DNA from 2 places in the Rhizobium sp. RCC_161_2 genome. Region 1 is predicted to be linked to the other one. Evidence: riboswitches for the same ligand, from Rfam matches in the RefSeq annotation. Region 1 holds a riboswitch; the other holds the start of a gene.
The links. A riboswitch is a leader RNA that binds a small molecule or an ion and turns the genes downstream of it on or off. The one in region 1 is predicted to bind S-adenosylmethionine.
Positions count from the first base shown of each region.

Region 2: it holds a riboswitch for S-adenosylmethionine, as region 1 does, so the genes downstream of both, AB6803_RS14705 (O-succinylhomoserine sulfhydrylase) here and metA (homoserine O-succinyltransferase) in region 1, are expected to answer to the same signal.

Region 1 covers NZ_JBFUPL010000007.1:257,840-267,311, forward strand. The annotation lists gene AB6803_RS19580 (aldose epimerase family protein) at 1-440, opposite strand, end outside; gene AB6803_RS19585 (TetR/AcrR family transcriptional regulator) at 689-1,276, opposite strand; gene AB6803_RS19590 (DUF308 domain-containing protein) at 1,417-1,974, shown strand; gene AB6803_RS19595 (VWA domain-containing protein) at 2,039-3,226, opposite strand; gene metA (homoserine O-succinyltransferase) at 3,230-4,156, opposite strand; SAM riboswitch at 4,207-4,284, opposite strand; gene AB6803_RS19605 (NUDIX domain-containing protein) at 4,365-4,787, opposite strand; gene AB6803_RS19610 (AAA family ATPase) at 4,787-5,629, opposite strand; gene AB6803_RS19615 (ABC transporter ATP-binding protein/permease) at 5,797-7,656, shown strand; gene efp (elongation factor P) at 7,801-8,370, opposite strand; gene epmA (EF-P lysine aminoacylase EpmA) at 8,521-9,472, shown strand, end outside.
Region 2 covers NZ_JBFUPL010000005.1:54,230-63,701, forward strand. The annotation lists gene AB6803_RS14675 (hypothetical protein) at 1-395, shown strand, start outside; gene AB6803_RS14680 (tellurite resistance TerB family protein) at 478-891, shown strand; gene AB6803_RS14685 (transporter substrate-binding domain-containing protein) at 901-1,776, opposite strand; gene AB6803_RS14690 (DapH/DapD/GlmU-related protein) at 1,929-2,516, opposite strand; tRNA gene AB6803_RS14695 (tRNA-Gly) at 2,688-2,761, opposite strand; gene AB6803_RS14700 (2'-deoxycytidine 5'-triphosphate deaminase) at 2,820-3,911, opposite strand; SAM riboswitch at 3,987-4,065, shown strand; gene AB6803_RS14705 (O-succinylhomoserine sulfhydrylase) at 4,110-5,294, shown strand; gene apaG (Co2+/Mg2+ efflux protein ApaG) at 5,616-6,008, shown strand; gene AB6803_RS14715 (Hsp33 family molecular chaperone) at 6,015-7,004, opposite strand; gene argF (ornithine carbamoyltransferase) at 7,054-7,971, opposite strand; gene AB6803_RS14725 (aspartate aminotransferase family protein) at 8,043-9,242, opposite strand.

The DNA.
Region 1 (9,472 bases):
TGGATCGTACAATTGCCGGGATAGCCGGCGCGGCCATCGGGATCGACGATCTTCAGCACGACGCGATCGGCGGCATGTTCAACGATCGTCCAGTTGCGCTTGGCGATATTGTCCTTGCCGCCGTGCAGATGGGTCACGCCCTTCTCGTTGAGTTCGAGCTGGTATTGCTTTTCGTCCAGCGTGAAGCGGCCGGCGCCGATGCGGTTTGCGCAGCGGCCGGGCGTGGCACCGAAATAGGAGGAATGGGCCGGATAATCGGCGAAATTGTCGAAGCCGAGCAGCAAGGCCGGGCCGTGGCCGTCGAGCCGCAGATCCTGAATGACGGCGCCCCAGCTGATGATATGCGCCGTAAGCCCACCGCCGACGATCTTGGCGCGATAGACTGTTTCGCCGCTCGGCGTCGTTCCGAAAACTTCCCGTTGCAAACTGTTTTCCGTCATATCAGCTCATCCATTCCTATCAGAAATTCGAGGTCAGACCCTGCCCCCATTCGCGCCGATCCGCAACCAGTTCGATTGCGAAATTTAGGCGTGATGGAATGCCTATCAAGGCTTGGTTCGGGTTTCTCTTTATTGGTTTCGGGGTACCAAACTGCGCTGGAAATGTGCAAGGCGTACGACAGGTGAGTGCATTGGTTCCTGTTTGGGCTTACGCAGTCATCCAATGAATGCTTTGACCTGACAGTTCTCTAACGAGCCGGTACCAGCAGCCTGGTGAACTGAGAGGTGACGATTGTGGTGAACAGTTCAGGATCGCCGAACGCTCTTGCAGAGAGCATGGCCCCATGAACTGACGCAATCAGCATCTGAGCCTCCTCTTCCGGCTGCTTGTCCAATCGGAACAGGCCCTGCTCTGCTCCAGTCGCAAGCACCGACTTAAGCCATCTCGCGAGACTATGGAAATGGGCGCGGACACGCGACGCGACCTCCTCCGGCAGCATCTGCATCTCGCCAGCGAGCATGGCACAGATGCAGAAGGACTGTGAGGCGTCGCGAATGCATGTCTGCCAGAAATTCAGATAGGCCCGCAGTTGTTCGGCAGGGCTTGAGAATTGCTCACGAAGAGAATTCAAACCCACTTCCGCCTGCTGCCGGTAGCGATCCACCAGCACCGCGACCAACTCGGCCTTCGTCGGAAAGTGATGGTGGATACTCGCCTTCCGGATGCCGATTGCAGCTGAGATATCGGCATAGCTGAAGCCGTTGTAGCCTCCCGCGACGATGAGAGACTGCGCGGTGTCGAGAATTTTTTCCGAAGTCGAAGTCATTGATTTCATGGTTCAACCTACCTTCTGGTAGGTTGTTTGTCAAGATTGTCGCGATATTTCCGCTTCTCACAGGCATGTGTTCGAAGGCCGAGTTGACACTGGAATTTTGCCTGCCTACTAGTAGGTAGATTACAACAAGGAGTTCCCTAATGCAAAACCAATCTTCGACCCAATCCAACTGGCTGCGATCCTACTATTTCGGACGCGCCATATTCTCCATCGCCTGGATTGCCGCCGCCATTCTCTTCAGCGGGCAATCTCATCTCACCGCCCTTCTGCTTGTGATCTACCCGGCATGGGACGCCCTCGCCAATCTGGTCGATGCCCGGTTCAATGGCGGCCTGAAAGCCAACTCATCCCAGGCATTGAATGTCGTGGTCAGCACGATAACCACGCTCGCCGTGATCGTGGCGATCAGCAACAGCACCTATGCCGTTCTGGCCGTGTTCGGGGTTTGGGCAATCCTCTCCGGCCTCCTGCAACTGTACACGGCGGTCAGGCGTTGGCGTCACTATGGTGCGCAATGGGTGATGATCCTGAGTGGTGCCCAGTCGGCGCTTGCCGGTGGCTTCATGATCAGCCGATCCCTTGGCAGTGCAGCGCCGACGATTCTGGACATCACCCCCTATGTCGGGTTCGGCGCGTTCTACTTCCTGCTTTCTGCAATCTGGCTTGTCGTCGCGGCCTATCGCAACGCAAACGCATAGGCGTGGCCGATCCGCGCCGATCAAGCTCTGTGCCTGGCCCCTCACCAGGCCAGGAGCCAATCGATCACCGCGACAATTCCTTCGTCGCCCTCTCCAGCCCACCGAGGGTCAGCGGATACACCCGGTCGGCAAACAGGCGGCGGATGATGGAGATCGAGGTGGTGTGGCTCCAATAGTCCTCGGGCACGGGGTTGAGCCAGACGCATTTGCGGAAATGGCCGGTCATGCGGTTGAGCCAGACCTCGCCTGCTTCCTTGTTCCAGTGTTCCACCGAGCCGCCGGTATGAGTGACCTCGTAGGGACTCATTGAGGCGTCGCTGACGAAGACGATGCGGTAGTCGGAGCCGAAGGTGCGGATCAGGTCTGATGTCGCGGTGATGTCGACGCGCCGGCGGCGATTGTCCTTCCAGACGCCTTCATAGAGGCAGTTGTGGAAGTAGAAATATTCCATGTGCCGGAATTCGGCGCGAGCGGCGGAGAAGAGTTCCTCGACCACGCGGATATGATCGTCCATCGAACCGCCGATATCGAAGAACATCAGCAGCTTGACCGCGTTGCGCCGTTCCGGCCGTGTCTGGACGTCGAGATAGCCGTGTTCGGCGGTGGAGCGGATCGTGCCGGACAGGTCGAGTTCGTCGGCGGCACCTTCGCGCACCCAGCGACGCAGCCGCTTCAGCGCCAGCTTGATGTTGCGGGTGCCGAGTTCGACGCCATCGTCGAGGTTTTGGAGCTCGCGCCGGTCCCAGACCTTCACCGCCTTGCGGTGCTTGGATGTCTCCTGGCCGATACGCACGCCTTCGGGATTGTAGCCATGCGCGCCGAAAGGCGAGGTGCCCGCCGTGCCGATCCATTTCGAGCCGCCCTGATGCCGGCCCTTCTGTTCGTCGAGGCGCTGGCGCAGCGTCTCCATCAGTTTCTCGAAGCCGCCGAGCGACTCGACCAGCTTCTTTTCTTCTTCCGTCAGATGTTTCTCAGTGAGCTTGCGCAGCCATTCCTCGGGAATGGTGGCCGCCTCGACCGTCTCCGGGCTGCCGCCGATCGCCTCGACGCCGCGGAAGTAATCGGCAAAGACCTGGTCGAAACGGTCGATGAAGCGCTCGTCCTTGATCAGCGTCGCGCGGGCCAGATAGTAGAAGGCTTCGACATCATAGTCGGCGATCCCCTCTTCCATTCCTTCCAGAAGCGACAGGAATTCCCGGAGCGTTACCGGAACCTTCGCTTCCTTCAGTTTCAGGAAGAAGGGAATGAACAAGGGTCAGAGCCTCTCTTCGCCGATATCCTCCAGATCATAAGGCGTGGTCTGGTAGAGTTCGTTGATCCAGTTGCCGAAGAACAGATGGGCATGGCTGCGCCAGCGGTTCTGCGGTGGGATTTCCGGGTCGTTATGCGGGAAATAATTATGCGGCATCTTGATCGGCACGCCGGCATGCATGTCCCGGAAATATTCGTCCGCCAGCGAGGTGGAATCATACTCCACATGATTGAACATGTAGAGCCGGTTGCAGGCCTGTTCGTGCACCAGACAGACGCCCATCTCGCTCGACTCCATCAGAATCTCGAGGTTCGGCACTTTCTCGATGTCGGCGCGACGCACTTCCGTCCAGCGCGACACCGGCACGGCGAAGTCGTCGGAGAAACCGTTGAGATAGACGGAGGACGGCTTCAGGTTCTGATGGCGATAGACGCCGAAGGCTTTCTCCTTCAGCGTATATTTGGGTACGCCATGGAAATGGTAGATCGCCGCCATGGCGCCCCAGCAGACGTTCAGCGTCGAATGGACGTTGGTCGTGGTCCAATCGAGGATCTGCATCATCTCGTCCCAATAGGTGACGTCTTCATACTCCAGCAGCTCGATCGGCGCGCCGGTGATGATGAAGCCGTCGAACTTACGGTGCTTCACCTCTTCCCAGGTCTGGTAGAAGGAGAGCAGATGCTCTTCGGAGGTGTTCTTGGCCTTGTGGCCGCCGACGCGCACCAGCGAGAACTCGACCTGCAGCGGCGAGGCGCCGACCAGGCGCGCCATCTGCACCTCGGTTTTGATCTTGTTCGGCATGAGGTTGAGAAGCCCGATCTGAAGGGGACGGATATCCTGACGGATCGCCATCGTCTCAGTCATCACCCGCACACCCTCATTTTGAAGGGCTTCGAACGCGGGAAGCGTATCGGGAATCTTGATGGGCATCGTTATCACTCGACCAAAAAACAAAAAACCGGCCGCGATCATGAATCGCTACCGGTCCGCACGCGGCCCTTTAGCGACTTATTTAACGTGGCTGCAAGCCGGCCGGCCAAATCACCACAAGGGAAATTCAATAAACCCGCGGCCTCTATCGGTCAATGGGGAAGCTCTTGAGGGAAAAGATCGATATCAGGCCTCATACCGCTGCCCTCTACAGATGTTCAAGGAAGTGCTGCATGCCATAGCCGAGACGCTGCGTCGCTATGGGGATCGGCAGCCAGAAGAAGCGGAAGCGGATCGGGTCGCTGCCGTCGAACGGCGTCATTTCGAGGTGGAGCCAGGTATCTGGCGTCGTTTCGGGCAGGGTGCAGCGGAAATAGTGTCTCTGATGATGGTATTCTCGCCCGTCCTTTTCGAAGCGGTAGTCGTGAATGCCGAGCGGATGCAGGTCAACTGCCGCAAGCCCGGTCTCTTCCTTGAATTCACGTGCCGCCGCTGCCGCTATGTCTTCGCCCGGCTCGACGGTGCCACCGGGAACCTGCAGCTTGACGGCGGGAAAATCCGGCTCGTCGAACACCAGCAGATGCCGGCCGCGCAGCGCGTGGATCAGGACTTTGACGGCATCCGGCTGCATTACTTCCCCTGGCCCCGCGCCATGAAGGCGAGGCGTTCGAAGAGGTGCACATCCTGCTCGTTCTTCAATAGCGCGCCGTGCAGTTTCGGCAGGACGGTCTTCGCATCGCTGCTCAAGGTCGCCGGGTCGACATCGTCGGCGACGAGGAGGCGGATCCAGTCGAGCGCCTCGGAGGTGGACGGCTTCTTTTTCAGGCCCGGCACGTCGCGGATCTCGAAGAATTGCGTAAGCGCCGCCCGCACCAGAGTCTGTTTGATGCCGGGATAGTGCACCTCGACGATGCGCGTCAGCGTCTCGACATCGGGAAAGCGGATATAATGGAAGAAGCAGCGGCGCAGGAAGGCGTCCGGTAGCTCTTTTTCGTTGTTGGAAGTGATGATGACGATCGGCCGGATGGCGGCGCGAATGGTTTCGCCGGTCTCGTAGACATGGAACTCCATGCGGTCGAGTTCCTGCAGCAGATCGTTCGGGAATTCGATGTCGGCCTTGTCGATCTCGTCGATCAGCAGCACGCATTTCTGCGACGCCGTGAAAGCCTGCCAGAGCTTGCCCTGCCGAATGTAATTGCGGACATCGTGGACGCGCTCGTCGCCCAACTGGCTGTCGCGCAGACGTGAGACGGCATCATATTCGTAGAGGCCCTGCTGCGCTTTCGTGGTCGATTTGATGTTCCATTCGATCAGGTCGAGGCCGAGGGCGGTTGCGACCTGACGGGCCAGTTCCGTCTTGCCGGTGCCCGGCTCGCCCTTGACCAGAAGCGGCCGTTCCAGCCGGATGGCGGCATTGACGGCCACCATCAAATCCTTGTCGGCGATATAGTCCGCAGTTCCCTGAAATTGCATCGGAAGGCTTTCATCAATATTTGAGGTGCAAGCTAGCTCCTGGCCTTACTCGGTTCAAGGCATGAGACGGTGTATATATTGAACGTGATCGCCCTGATGCGCTGCATGGATGGACATGTGGGCAGGTGATGGTTAACTGACAATACGTGCGTCGCAGGGAAGTGTTGATGGCAGTTGAAACGCAAGCCGCGCCGAATATTCAGGGAAACGACCGGGTCGGATACGATTTCAGCGTTCTCTATCGGCTGAGGATGATGTTTTCCGCCTTTTGGGGTTCGGCGGTCCGCATCAGGATCATTTCGCTGACGGTCGCGCTGTTCGTGATCATTCTGGTCACGGCGTATGTTCAGGTCCTGCTCAACAGCTGGAATGCGCCCTTCTACGATTCGTTGGCGCGGCGCGATACCGGCGCATTCTTCCACCAGCTCGGCGTTTTCGGCATTATTGCCGGCTCGCTTCTCGTCCTCAATGTGATCCAGGCCTGGTTCAACCAGATGACCGCGCTCTATATGCGCGAGGGTCTGGCGCGCGATCTCGTCGATCAATGGCTGAAGGCCAAGCGCGCGCTTCGGCTTGCCTCCTCCGGCCTGATCGGCGTCAATCCGGACCAACGACTGCACGAGGATGCGCGCAATCTCGCCGAGAGCACCACGGGCCTGGCGATCGGCCTGGTGCAGGCGACCATCCTGCTCCTGAGCTTTATCGGCGTGCTCTGGGAATTGTCCAATGGCATGGTCTTCCATTACAACGACATGAGCTTCTCGATCCCTGGCTACATGGTCTGGGCGGCGATCATCTATGCCGGTTCGGCGTCGTTCCTCAGCCAGTTCGTCGGTCGCCGGCTGGTGCGGCTAAACGCCGACCGCTATTCCAAGGAAGCCGAGCTGCGCTTTGCGCTGATGCATGCCAACGAACATATGCCGGCGATTACTATTGCGGGCGGCCAGGAGAATGAGCGCCGGCGGATCAATCTCGATATTTCCGCCGTGCTTGCCGTCATCCGCCAGCTTGCCATCGCCAATACCAATCTCACCTGGGTTTCGGCCGGTTACGGCTGGCTGGTGCTGATCATTCCGATCCTGGTGGCCGCGCCCGCCTATTTCTCCGGCGGCCTGACCTTCGGCCAGCTGATGGTGGCGGTCGGCGCCTTCAATCAGGTCAACACGGCCTTGCGCTGGTATGTCGCCAATTTCGGCCCGATCGCCGAATGGCGCGCGACGCTGATGCGCGTCACCGATTTCCGCCAGGCGCTGATGGAAATGGACGACACGACGCCGATGCCGCACACCATCACCTTCGACCAGGCGCCTGCCGGTACGATGGTGTGGACCGACATGGAGATTTCCACCAAGACCAGCGAGGATGCCATGGAAAATGGCTTCCGCATTCGCGAGGGCTCGGTGACCATCGCCGCCGGCGAGCACATCATGGTCAATGGCGATCACGGCGTGAACCGCAGGCTGCTGTTTCAGTCGCTGGCGCACCAATGGAATTGCGGCTCGGGCACGATCAGCATGCCGCCGATGGAAGACATGCTGTTCATGCCGCATACGCCCTATGTGCCGGGCGGCACGCTCCGGGAAGCGATCTGTTTCCCCGAGGATCGGGATGCCTATGACGATGCCGCTGTCGAAGCCGCGATGGACAAGGTCGGCCTTGGCCGCCTGAAGGGCCGGCTCGATACGCAGGCGCGCTGGGACCGACTGTTGGACAATGACGAGCAGAAGGCCATCGCCTTTGCGCATCTGCTGCTGGCAAAGCCGAAATGGATCATCCTCGATGAAGTCATGGAAGGGCTGGAGCAGGATGTCCAGGCGAAGTTCTCGGCACTGCTGACGGAATTTGCCGATGCGACCGTGATCTATATCGGCCGCTCCGATGCCTATCTCCAGGCGATGTCGCCGCGCGTCCTGCATCTGCAGGCGCTGGTGCCGCACGAGGAAGAGGTCGCCGCCGCAACCGCGCCAGCGGAAGCGGCCGAGGAGCCGGAGGTGAATAGCAAGAAGGCGAATGCGCCGTCGAGGTAATTGGGGTGGTCACCGGGCACGGCCGTCGATCTTGCGACTATTTGCATGGCCACCCATCTGGCCATCATCATACCAAGGCCCCAAAGCAAAAAACGCCCCGTCAATAAGACAGGGCGTTTTTCATAAAATCACAAGGCCGATCGCTCAGTCCTTGGCGCGCTCGACGTAGGAAACGTCTTCCGTGGCGATGACGACGCGGGTGCCGGCGTTGATGTGCGGCGGCACCAGGGTGCGGACGCCGTTCGACAGGATAGCAGGCTTGTAGGAAGACGATGCCGTCTGGCCTTTGACGACCGGTTCCGTCTCGGCGATTTCCAGGGTGACGTGACGCGGCAGCTGGATAGCCAGCGGAATGCCTTCATGGATCGACAGGACGCAGGTCATGCCTTCCTGCAGGAAGGCCTTCTGGTCGCCCATGGTTTCGACATCGACGACGACCTGGTCGTAGGTGGCCGGGTTCATGAAGTGGAAGCCTTCGCCGTCTTCATAGAGGTACTGGAAGTTCACGTCTTCGACGAAGGCGCGCTCGACCTGCTCGGTGGTGCGCCAGCGCTCGGACACCTTTACGCCATCGACGATGCGGCGCATGTCGACCTGCGTGACCGGCGTACCCTTGCCCGGATGAAAGTTCGCGGCGGTGAGAACGACGTAGAGCTTGCCGTCGACGTCGAGAACGTTGCCCTTGCGGACTGAAGAGGCGATGACCTTGACCATAAGACTTCCTTGTAACTCTGCCTGCCGCGTCGTAGAGGACTGTCGAAGTATACCTCAAGACGCAGCTATTGTTTGCTTGGGGGCGCAACTACCCTAAATCTGCGGAAATAGCCACCCCCCAACCCCGGCGGTCTTGAGAAGAAAGCATCGATGGAGCCAACGAGCAGCAAAGCGTCCCCCTGGTGGACCCGCAGCGTCCATGCGGACCGGCGGCCGTTCCTTCTTGGCCGCAATGCCATTCAGGCGGCGCTGCGCGGTTTCTTCGCGCGCAACGACTTCATCGAGGTTGACACGCCAACGCTGCAGGTGTCTCCGGGCAACGAGGCGCATCTGCATGCTTTCGCCACCGAGGCGCTGACGACTGACGGTCAGAAAGCGCCCTTCTATCTGCACACCTCGCCGGAATTCGCCTGCAAGAAGCTGCTTGCCGCGGGCGAGGAGCGCATCGCCTGTTTCGCCCATGTCTACCGCAATCGCGAGCGCGGGCCGCTGCATCATCCGGAATTCACCATGCTGGAATGGTATCGGGCCGGCGAGACCTATGAGACGCTGATGAGCGATTGCGCCCAGTTGTTGGCGCTGGCGGCGGAGACCGTGGGCGCGCGGAAGCTGACCTATCGCGGCGCGGAGACCGATCCGTTCCTGGCGCCGGAGCGTATCAGCGTTGCCGCCGCCTTCGAGCGTCATGCCGGGATCGACCTGCTCGGCTCGGTCGGCCTCGACGGCTTCACGGATCGTGAGCATCTGGCAGCCGAGATGCGGCGTGTCGGCATGCGGGTTGCCGATGATGATCATTGGGCCGATCTCTTCAGCCGTGTGCTGGTCGAGAAGGTCGAGCCCTATCTCGGTTTCGGCCGGGCGACGATTCTTGATGAATATCCGGTCTCGGAGGCCGCTCTTGCCCGGCCTTCGGCTCGGGATCATCGCGTGGCCGAGCGCTTCGAGCTCTATGCCTGCGGCGTCGAGCTTGCCAATGCTTTCGGCGAACTCACCAATGCCAAGGAGCAACGGCGGCGGTTCGAGATCGAGATGGCGGAGAAGGCGCGGATCTATGGCGAGACCTATCCGCTGGATGAGGACTTTCTGCAGGCCCTTGCCGTCA
Region 2 (9,472 bases), on a different contig from region 1:
TAACCGTTGGCAACAGGAGCGTGCAGCTTTCAGGCATCATTCCGACCGATATCGGCCGGATGTGCAGCGGATCGGATGGCAAGAGCTGGCCTTGCGGGGCGGCGGCGCGCACGGCCTTTCGCATGTATCTGCGCGGCCGCACCATCGATTGCGACCTGCCGAGCCAGACCTGGCAAGGCACGGTGACGGGAAACTGCCGCTATGTCCGCATCGATCTCAGCGAATGGCTCGTACGCTTCGGCTGGGCGGAGCCGGAGGCCGGGTCGCCGCTGGAGGCCGTTGCGGAACAGGCGAAGCAACAGAAACGCGGCATCTACGGCGACGATCCGCGCAAGGACGGAAAATCGACGCTGGGGCCAGCCTTGCCCAAGGAAGATCCGCTCAATCCGATCTGACGCCACGCTTCCGCCACCGGCTCTTGTCATGAGAGACATGAGTTTCTAGTCTGCCGCCAGTTTCAAAGGATTTTGTTTCGTTATGAATAAGCCGCTTTCCGCCCAAGAGGCCCTGATCTACGTCATGGTCATGGCATCCGCCGTCGACCGGACGATGAACGACCGCGAGATGACCCGGATCGGTGAACTCATCCATGCCCTGCCGGTCTTCAAGGGCTTCGATGACGAAAAGCTGATCGACGTTTCGCGCGACTGCGCCAAGCTTCTGGCCGGCAGCGAAGGGCTCGACATCGTGCTGGAAACGGTGCGCGACACCCTGCCGCCACGGCTCTACGATACCGCCTATGCCCTTGCCGTCGAGGTCGCTTCCGCCGATCTCTCTGTCAAGGCCGAGGAACTGCGCCTGCTGAGCCTGCTGCGCGACCGCCTCGAACTCGGCAAACTCACCTGCGCCGCGATCGAGCGCAGCGCCATTGCCCGCTACCGCAAGGGCTGAAAAGCCCGCTCAATACAATCCGTAGGGGAAATAACGCAGATAGATTTCCTGAAGCCGGCCATTGCGCGACAGGGTCGCCAGGGCATGGTTGATCGCCGCCGTCAGATCGGCATCCTGCTCGCGCAACATGATGGTCATGCCCTCGCCGAGGAATTGTTGCGAGAGATAGGGGCCGTCGAACAGGGCGCAGCATTTTTCCGCTGAGGGCGACGACACCCAGAAGGAGAGCTGCAATCCATCGGCGAAGCCGGCATCGACCTTGCCATCCTTGACCGCCGCCAGAAGCGCGTCCTTGTCGTCGAATGGCACCGGCTTGATCGCCGGGAAGAACGCCGCGAGCATCGCCTCATGCGTCGTGCCTTTGACCACGCCGACCGAATGACCGGCAAGGGCTGCCGCCGTGCGGCCATCGACCGGCGCCTTGAGATTGCGCACGAAGCGGGCGGGCAGCATCAGGAAGGGACGCGAGAAGGCGAAGTTCTTGCGCAGTTCGGGCGTCACAGCGACGCCGGCAATCACCGCATCCCCCTGCGACGCCGAAAGCGCGCCCTGTAGCTCCCCGAAGGGCAGCGCCTGGATCTGGCATTTGTCCGAAATGCCGAGCTCGTCGCAGATCTCGCGGGCGAGATCGACATGGAAGCCTGAGAGCTTGCCGTTCTGATCTGCGAAATTGAAGGGCGGGAAGTCGACGGAAGTCAGGAAGCGCAGCCTGACCAGCGTGGAAAGATCCGGTTTCGGCAGCCGTTCGCGCGCATCGAAAAGGATCGGCAGGCCGGGCGGCGTCGCCTGCTGCGCGGCGACAGGCATGGCGCAAGAGACGGCCATCAGCAGTGCGCCTGTCACGGATCTCGCCACGGATATCAACGACGAAAGGCAAACGCGCATGACGATGATCGGGCCTCCGGTCGGGTGTTCAGCTTCCTGATTTCAAGACCGGTGTAACAGAGTCATGCCGATGGGGGAATATCGCGCCGTGCCGAGAACCGGAAACTCCCGGCCCGACATGGCAACATCATCGGGCGCTAAGGTAGCGCAGCTTAGCGACCCGCTATCCGTTTTGGGGACGGAAGCAATTCGAGTTTCGCAGGGGTGTCCTTGCCCTTGTCCCCTCGCCGTCTGACCAGTTTCGCGGGGGCACCGACATAGATGCCGTAGGGCACGGTCTTTCCCTTGACGACGGCATTGGCGCCGATGACGCAGCCCTTGGCGATATGCGAGCCACCGAGGATCTTTGCTCCAGCACCGATCCAGACATCGTCCTCGATGACGACAGGCTTCTTGGTGACGCCCTGCATGCGGATCAGCTGCGTGACATCATCGAAATTATGATCGAACGACACGACCATGGCATGGGCGGCTATCCGCACGTCATTGCCGATGGTGATGCCGCCACGTCCGAGCAGAATGGCATAGTCGTTAAGGGAGACATGATCGCCGATCTCGATGCTGCCACGCTGCGCATCGATGACGACTCCCTTGCGGATAAAAGCCTTTTTACCGATCCGGACGCTTCCATCCTTCCAGATGATCGCGGTGCCCAGCGGCACCTTCGTGCGGCGGGAGATCCGCAGCACGCCGCGCGTGAAGATGGCCTTCAGTCTGTAGAATGACGCAAAGTTGAGCATCTGGTCCGTTCCAGTTAAGGACGACCTTCTGTCAGAGTTGTCTGGCACTAACCTGAACAAACAAAGGTTTTGTTGTGGCAGCAGTCGGCACCATTCAGCTCTGCATTGCGCGCGAACCTGAAATCAGAAATCCATTTCTGCTATTGGCGGGTGCTATTTTCAAGGAAAAACTGGAGCGGGTGAAGGGAATCGAACCCTCGTATTCAGCTTGGGAAGCTGCTGCTCTACCATTGAGCTACACCCGCCTGATATCCGGAGATGTCCAACAGTTGCCGGCCTCTGTCAAGGCCGGAAACCCTTCGGTCACAGCCGGAAATGCTTCGACAGCTTCAGCCCCTGCGCCTGATAGTTCGAGCCGAGGCCGGAGCCGTAGAGGCTGGTCGGCTGTTCCAGCATGTGTTCGTAGACCAGGCGGCCAACGATCTGGCCGTCTTCAAGGATGAAGGGGACTTCATGGCTGCGCACTTCCAGCACGGCGCGGCTGCCGCGGCCGCCGGCGGGGGCATGGCCGAAGCCCGGGTCGAAGAAGCCGGCATAGTGGACGCGGAATTCGCCGACGAGGGGATCGAAAGGCGTCATCTCGGCGGCATAATGCGGCGGCACATGCACGGCTTCGCGCGAGACGAGGATATAGAACTCGTCCGGGTCGAGGATCAGTTCGGTGCGGCCTCGGCTATAGAGCGGCTCCCAGAAATCGTAGATATCGTGCTGCGCCTTCTTGTCGACATCGACGACAGCCGTGTGGTGCTTGCCGCGATAGCCGATCAGACCTTCCTTGTCGCCGGCAAGGTCGATCGACAGCGCGATGCCGCCGCCGTTGACGTTCGGCTGCTTGCTGGCGACCAGTGTTTCGCTGGCATGCAGCGCCATCAACTCCGGCTCGTTCAGCAGTGCCTGGCCGACGCGGAAACGGATCTGCGACAGGCGCGAGCCGCGGCGAACGACGATCGGGAAGGTGCGCGGGCTGATCTCCAGATAGAGCGGGCCGGAATAGCCGGCCGGGATCTTGTCGAACTCCTGCGCCCGGTCGGTGATGACGCGGGTAAAGATGTCGAGGCGGCCGGTCGAGCTTTTCGGATTGGCAGAGGCCGACATATCGGCCGGCAGGTCGAGGCGCTCCATCAACGGCACGATGTAGACGCAGCCGGTTTCCAGCACAGCACCTTCGGAAAGATCGATCACATGCAGCTTCAGCCGGTCGAGCTTGTCGGCGACAAGATGCGACGGGCCGGGCATGAAACTGGCGCGGACGCGGAAGGCATGCGCGCCGAGGCGAAGGTCAAGGCTCGCCGGCTGGATCTGATCATCGTCCAGGTCTCGTTCGCTCGTCAGCCGCCCCGCTTCGAAGAGCGCGGCAATGGCGCGATCGGCCAAAATTCCAGTGTTGCGAGCCATTCTGCCTTTTCCATAATTTGCCGCAGACAAAACCAAACTCAGGGAATTGACGCAAGCGGTCAACAGCAGTATTGCAACTTATCCCGTGGTGATTTGGCCGGTCGGCTTGCAGCCACGTTAAATAAGTGGCTAAAAAGACCGGGTTGAAAACCGGTCTGCAATTGCGGCCGGTTTTTTTGTTTTGAAAGTGGTGATGGCATGAGCAAGACTTGGCGCCCCGCAACCCAACTCGTTCACAGCGGAACGCTTCGCTCGCAATTCGGCGAGACCTCCGAAGCAATCTATCTGACCCAGGGCTTCGTCTACGACACATCGGAAGCCGCCGAGGCGCGCTTCAAGGGCGAGACCGACGGTTTCATCTATGCCCGCTATGGCAGCCCGACCAATGACATGTTCGAAAAGCGCATGTGTGCGCTCGAAGGCGCGGAAGATGCTCGCGCCACGGCTTCGGGCATGGCCGCCGTTTCCGCCGCCATTCTCTGCCAGCTGAAGGCCGGCGATCACATCGTTGCCGCCCGCGCGCTCTTCGGCTCCTGCCGCTGGGTCGTTGAAACCCTGGCGCCGAAATACGGCATCGAATGCACACTTGTCGACGGCCGTTTTGTCGAAAACTGGGAAAAGGCGATCCGGCCGACAACCAAGGTCTTCTTCCTGGAAAGCCCGACCAACCCGACGCTGGAAGTGGTGGATATCGCCGCCGTTGCCAAGCTCGCCAACCAGATCGGCGCCAAGGTCGTGGTCGACAACGTCTTCGCGACGCCGCTCTTCCAGAAGCCTCTCGAACTCGGCGCCCATATCGTCGTCTATTCCGCCACCAAGCATATCGACGGCCAAGGCCGCTCGCTCGGTGGCGTCATTCTCTCCGACAAGCAGTGGATCGACGAAAACCTGCAGGATTATTTCCGCCACACCGGTCCGGCCATGTCGCCGTTTACCGCATGGACGCTGCTGAAGGGCATCGAGACGCTGCCGCTGCGCGTGGCACAACAGACGGCGAACGCCGCCAAGATCGCCGATTTCCTCGCTGAGCAAAGCAAGGTCGCCAAGGTGATCTATCCCGGCCGCAAGGACCACCCGCAGGCCGACATCATTGCAAAGCAGATGACCGGCGGCTCAACGCTGGTGGCCTTCGAGCTGAAGGGCGGCAAGGAAGCGGCCTTCAAGCTGCAGAACGCGCTGGAGATCGTCAGGATTTCCAACAATCTCGGCGATAGCAAGAGCCTGATCACCCATCCGGCCACCACCACGCACAAAAACCTCACCGATGAGGCCCGCGCCGAACTCGGGATTTCGCCGGGCACCGTGCGCTTCTCGGCCGGCATTGAGGACGGCGACGATCTGGTCGAGGATTTCGCCCGCGCGCTGGCACAGGTTTCGGCCTGAGTTTTGTCATCCAAACCCGCCCGGATCTCGTTCGGGCGGGGCGGCTTGCCTTGACAGCAGGCGTGCCGGATCGCTTCAGCCAAGGCGATTGGCCCTTGGAGCTAGCCTTAGTCCCTGAAAAGCCGTATGATTTACCCGTTATAGGGGTTTTCACCGATCCGTTCCTTGACGGGACAGGTTGTGTATAGGATACCGCTAGATGTCCCGCTTTCGTGGGATCATGGAAAGCGGAGAAGATGCCCTAGACTTAAAATGCTGGAGCGTCCGGTGTGCGTTTATTGGAACGTACGACGTTTCGGAGTAATGACCAAGGTGTCAGGCATGTATCGCGCTCTAACACGGGATATCGAAGTCGTCGTCGAACCTTTTTATCTGGAGGAGCAATCCGATCCGGATGACGACCGCTATGTCTGGGGTTATCGCATCGTCATTTCCAACCATTCCACCCTCAATGTCCGCCTGGTGACGCGCTATTGGCACATCACCGATCAGAACGGGCTGGTGGACGAGGTGACCGGGCCTGGCGTCGTCGGCGAGCAGCCGCGGCTTGGCCCCGGCGACACCTACGAATATTCGTCAGGCTGCCCGCTCGATACGCCATCGGGCATGATGTTCGGCCATTATCAGATGGAGACGGACGACGGGGAGCTCTTTCACGTCAAGATCCCCGCCTTTTCTCTCGATACGCCCAATCTGCTGCGGACGCTGAACTGAGCTCGATCAGGCGTCCGTTACCTCGGAAACTTCGAAGCGATAGGTGGTCGAGCAAAACTCGCAGGTGACGGCGATTTCGCCATTCTCCTGGCTCACCTCGATTTCCTCGGCGGAAAAGCCCTGCAATACGCCCTTCAGCTTATCGCGCGAACAGGTGCAACGGTCGAAGACTGCCTTCGGCTCATAGACGCGCACGCCACGCTCGTGGAAGAGACGGAACAGCAGACGTTCAGTGCCGACCTGCGGGTCGGTCAATTCGTCGGCATCGATCGTCTCGACCAGCGACCGGGCTTCCTCCCAGGCGTCATCCTCGACATGATGGCGCGGATTGCTATCGCCGTCGCCGCCATGGAGATCCGGCTGGCGCATGCGCTCCGGCGCTTCCGGCAGGAACTGCGCTATCAGCCCGCCCGCCCGCCAGCGATGGCGCGGCTTGCCGGCCTCGTCGCGGTCGAACAGCTCGGCAGCGCCCAGGCGAACGCGGGTTGGGATCTGCTCCGACTGGCGGAAATAGGTCCCGGCGATCTCCTCGAGCGAGGCGCCGTCAAGCGCCACGATCCCCTGATAGGGCTGGCTGTAGCGACCCTGATCGATGGTGAAGGCGAGCACGCCCTTGCCAAGCAGCTGTTCTGGCTCGGTTTCGCCAGCTGCCACAGCCTTTGCCAGCGCCTCTTCATCGAAGCGGGCATAGGCGCGCACATTTTCCGGCGTCGCGAAATCGGCGACCAGAAGATCGACCGGTCCGTCGCCCTTGGTCTGCACGGTGAACTTGCCCTCGAATTTCAGCGAGGTGCCGAGCAAGACAGTCAGCACCACGGCCTCGGCCAAAAGCCGGGCAACCGGGGCCGGATAATTGTGCCGGGCGAGAATTGTGTCCAGCAGAGGCCCGAGCTGCACGGCGCGGCCGCGCACATCAAGACCTTCCACCTGGAAGGGAACGACATGATCGTCGCCGGCAAAATCGAATTGACCCAGCGAGGCTGCACTTTCCGCCATTGCTTTACTCCTACTGCGCCCGCGGCATCAAACTCGCGGTTCTATATCCTCAGATCGCGCCCAGGCACCAAGCAAGAATCGACTTTTGCGCATGAAGGCGGTTTTCCGCCTCATCGAAAACAACGGATTGCGGACCATCGATCACTTCGTCCGTCACTTCCTCCCCGCGATGAGCGGGCAGGCAATGCATGAACAAGGCGTCCTTGCCGGCCTGTGCCATCAAAGCCTGGTTGACCTGATAGGGCTGGAAGACGTTGTGACCGCGAGCCCGGTGTTCCTGATTCATGGAAACCCAGGTATCGGTTACCACGCAATCAACGCCGGCGACCGCACGGTCGGCATCATGCGAGAGCATGATTTCGGCGCCCTGGTTGCGGGCCCAGTTCAAATAGTGATCCTTTGGCTCGGAACCAAGGGGTACGGCCATGTTCATGCGATAGTCGAAGCGTGCGGCCCCCTCGATCAACGAATGCAGTACATTGTTGCCGTCGCCGGTCCAGGCGATGGTCTTGCCCTTGATCGGGCCGCGATGCTCCTCGAAGGTCATGATATCAGCCATGATCTGGCAGGGATGCGTGTCGTCGGTCAGCGCATTGATGACCGGCACGGTCGCGTGTTCGGCCAGCTCCAGCAGCCGCGAATGCTCGGTCGTGCGGATCATGATGGCGTCGACATAACGCGACAGCACCTTGGCCGTATCGCCGATCGTCTCGGCGCGGCCGAGCTGCATCTCGGTTCCGGACAGGAACAGCGTCTCGCCGCCGAGCTGGCGCATGCCGACATCGAAGGAGACGCGGGTGCGGGTGGATGGCTTCTCGAAAATCATCGCCAGCATCTTGCCGGCCAGCGGCTTGTCGGCCGTGCCGGCCTTCAGCGCCCGCTTTCGCACGATGGCATCATCGATGATGCTGCGCAGATCGGCAGCCGCGACGGCCGAGAGATCGAGAAAGTGTTTCGGAGAAGCCATGTCCCTACCTGTACTCTAGAAAACAACAACGCCCGCGCGGGGCAAAACGCCCCAATCAACGGGCGCTGGATTTAGGCCGACTTTTTGACGCGGGTCGCGCGCACGGATTCTGCAGCGCGTTCGATGCGGGCAATGCCTTCGCGTGCTTCCTCGGCGGTCACCACCAGCGGCGGCAGCAGACGGATGACGTTATCGCCGGCCGGCACGCCGAGAAGATGCTCGGCGCGGATGGCCTGCAGCAGCTCCACCTGTGGAATGGCGGCCTTGATGCCCAGCATCAGGCCCTCGCCGCGGACATCCTCGATGATATCGGGGAAACGATCCTGAAGCGAGGCGAGGCCCTGACGGAACACCAGGGCGATGTCGCGCACATGTTCGAGGAAGCCGTCTGCCAGCACGATATCGAGCACGGCATTGCCGACTGCCATGGCGAGCGGATTGCCGCCATAGGTCGAGCCATGCGTACCGGCCTTCATGCCCGAAGCGGCTTCCGCCGTCGCAAGGCAAGCGCCGAGCGGGAAGCCGCCGCCGATACCCTTCGCCACGGCCATGATGTCGGGCGTGACGCCGGACCATTCATGGGCAAACAGCTTGCCGGTACGGCCGACGCCGCACTGGACCTCGTCAAGGATCAGAAGAAGGCCATGCTCATCGCAGATCTGGCGCAAGCCGCGCAGGAATTCGTTGGTCGCAGGGCGGATGCCACCCTCGCCCTGCACGGGCTCGATAAGAATCCCGGCCGTCGCATCGGTGACAGCGGCACGCACGGCGTCGAGATCGCCGAACGGCACCTGGTCGAAGCCCGGCGCCTTGGGGCCGAAACCTTCGAGATACTTCTCCTGTCCGCCGGCGGCGATCGTCGCGATCGTGCGGCCGTGGAAAGCGCCTTCGAAGGTGATGATATGGAATTTCTCGGGATGGCCCTTGGAGAACTGGTACCGCCGCGCCGTCTTGATCGCGCATTCCAGTGCCTCGGCACCGGAATTGGTGAAGAACACCTTGTCGGCAAAGGTGGCTTCCGTCAGGCGCTTCGACAGCTTCTCCTGGCCCGGCACCTCATAGAGGTTCGACAGGTGCCAGACCTTGTCGGCCTGCGCCTTCAGTTCCGCAACCAGATGGGGATGCGCATGACCGAGCGAATTCACCGCGACGCCTGCGGCGAAATCGAGATAGCGCTCGCCTGTCTCCGTGAACAGCCATACGCCCTCTCCTCGCTCAAACCGCAGCGGGGCACGCATATAGGTGTCATAAAGCGGCGCGGTTTCAGCCATGGCCCGTATCTCCTCGATCACAACCTTTAGGGCCAATCGTTTCCTTCAAGTGAAACGGGCCCGGAAAAATCAAAAATGCCGCCTTGCGGCGGCTGAGGCACTATTGATGTTTTGCACCGCAATGTCAACAAAACAGGCGATTTAGCAGGCGCGGCAGAGCACCTCTGAACGAGAGGTATGCCTTCAATTGCTAATATTGCAAAAATGCCACGCCTAGACAAGCAAGTTGG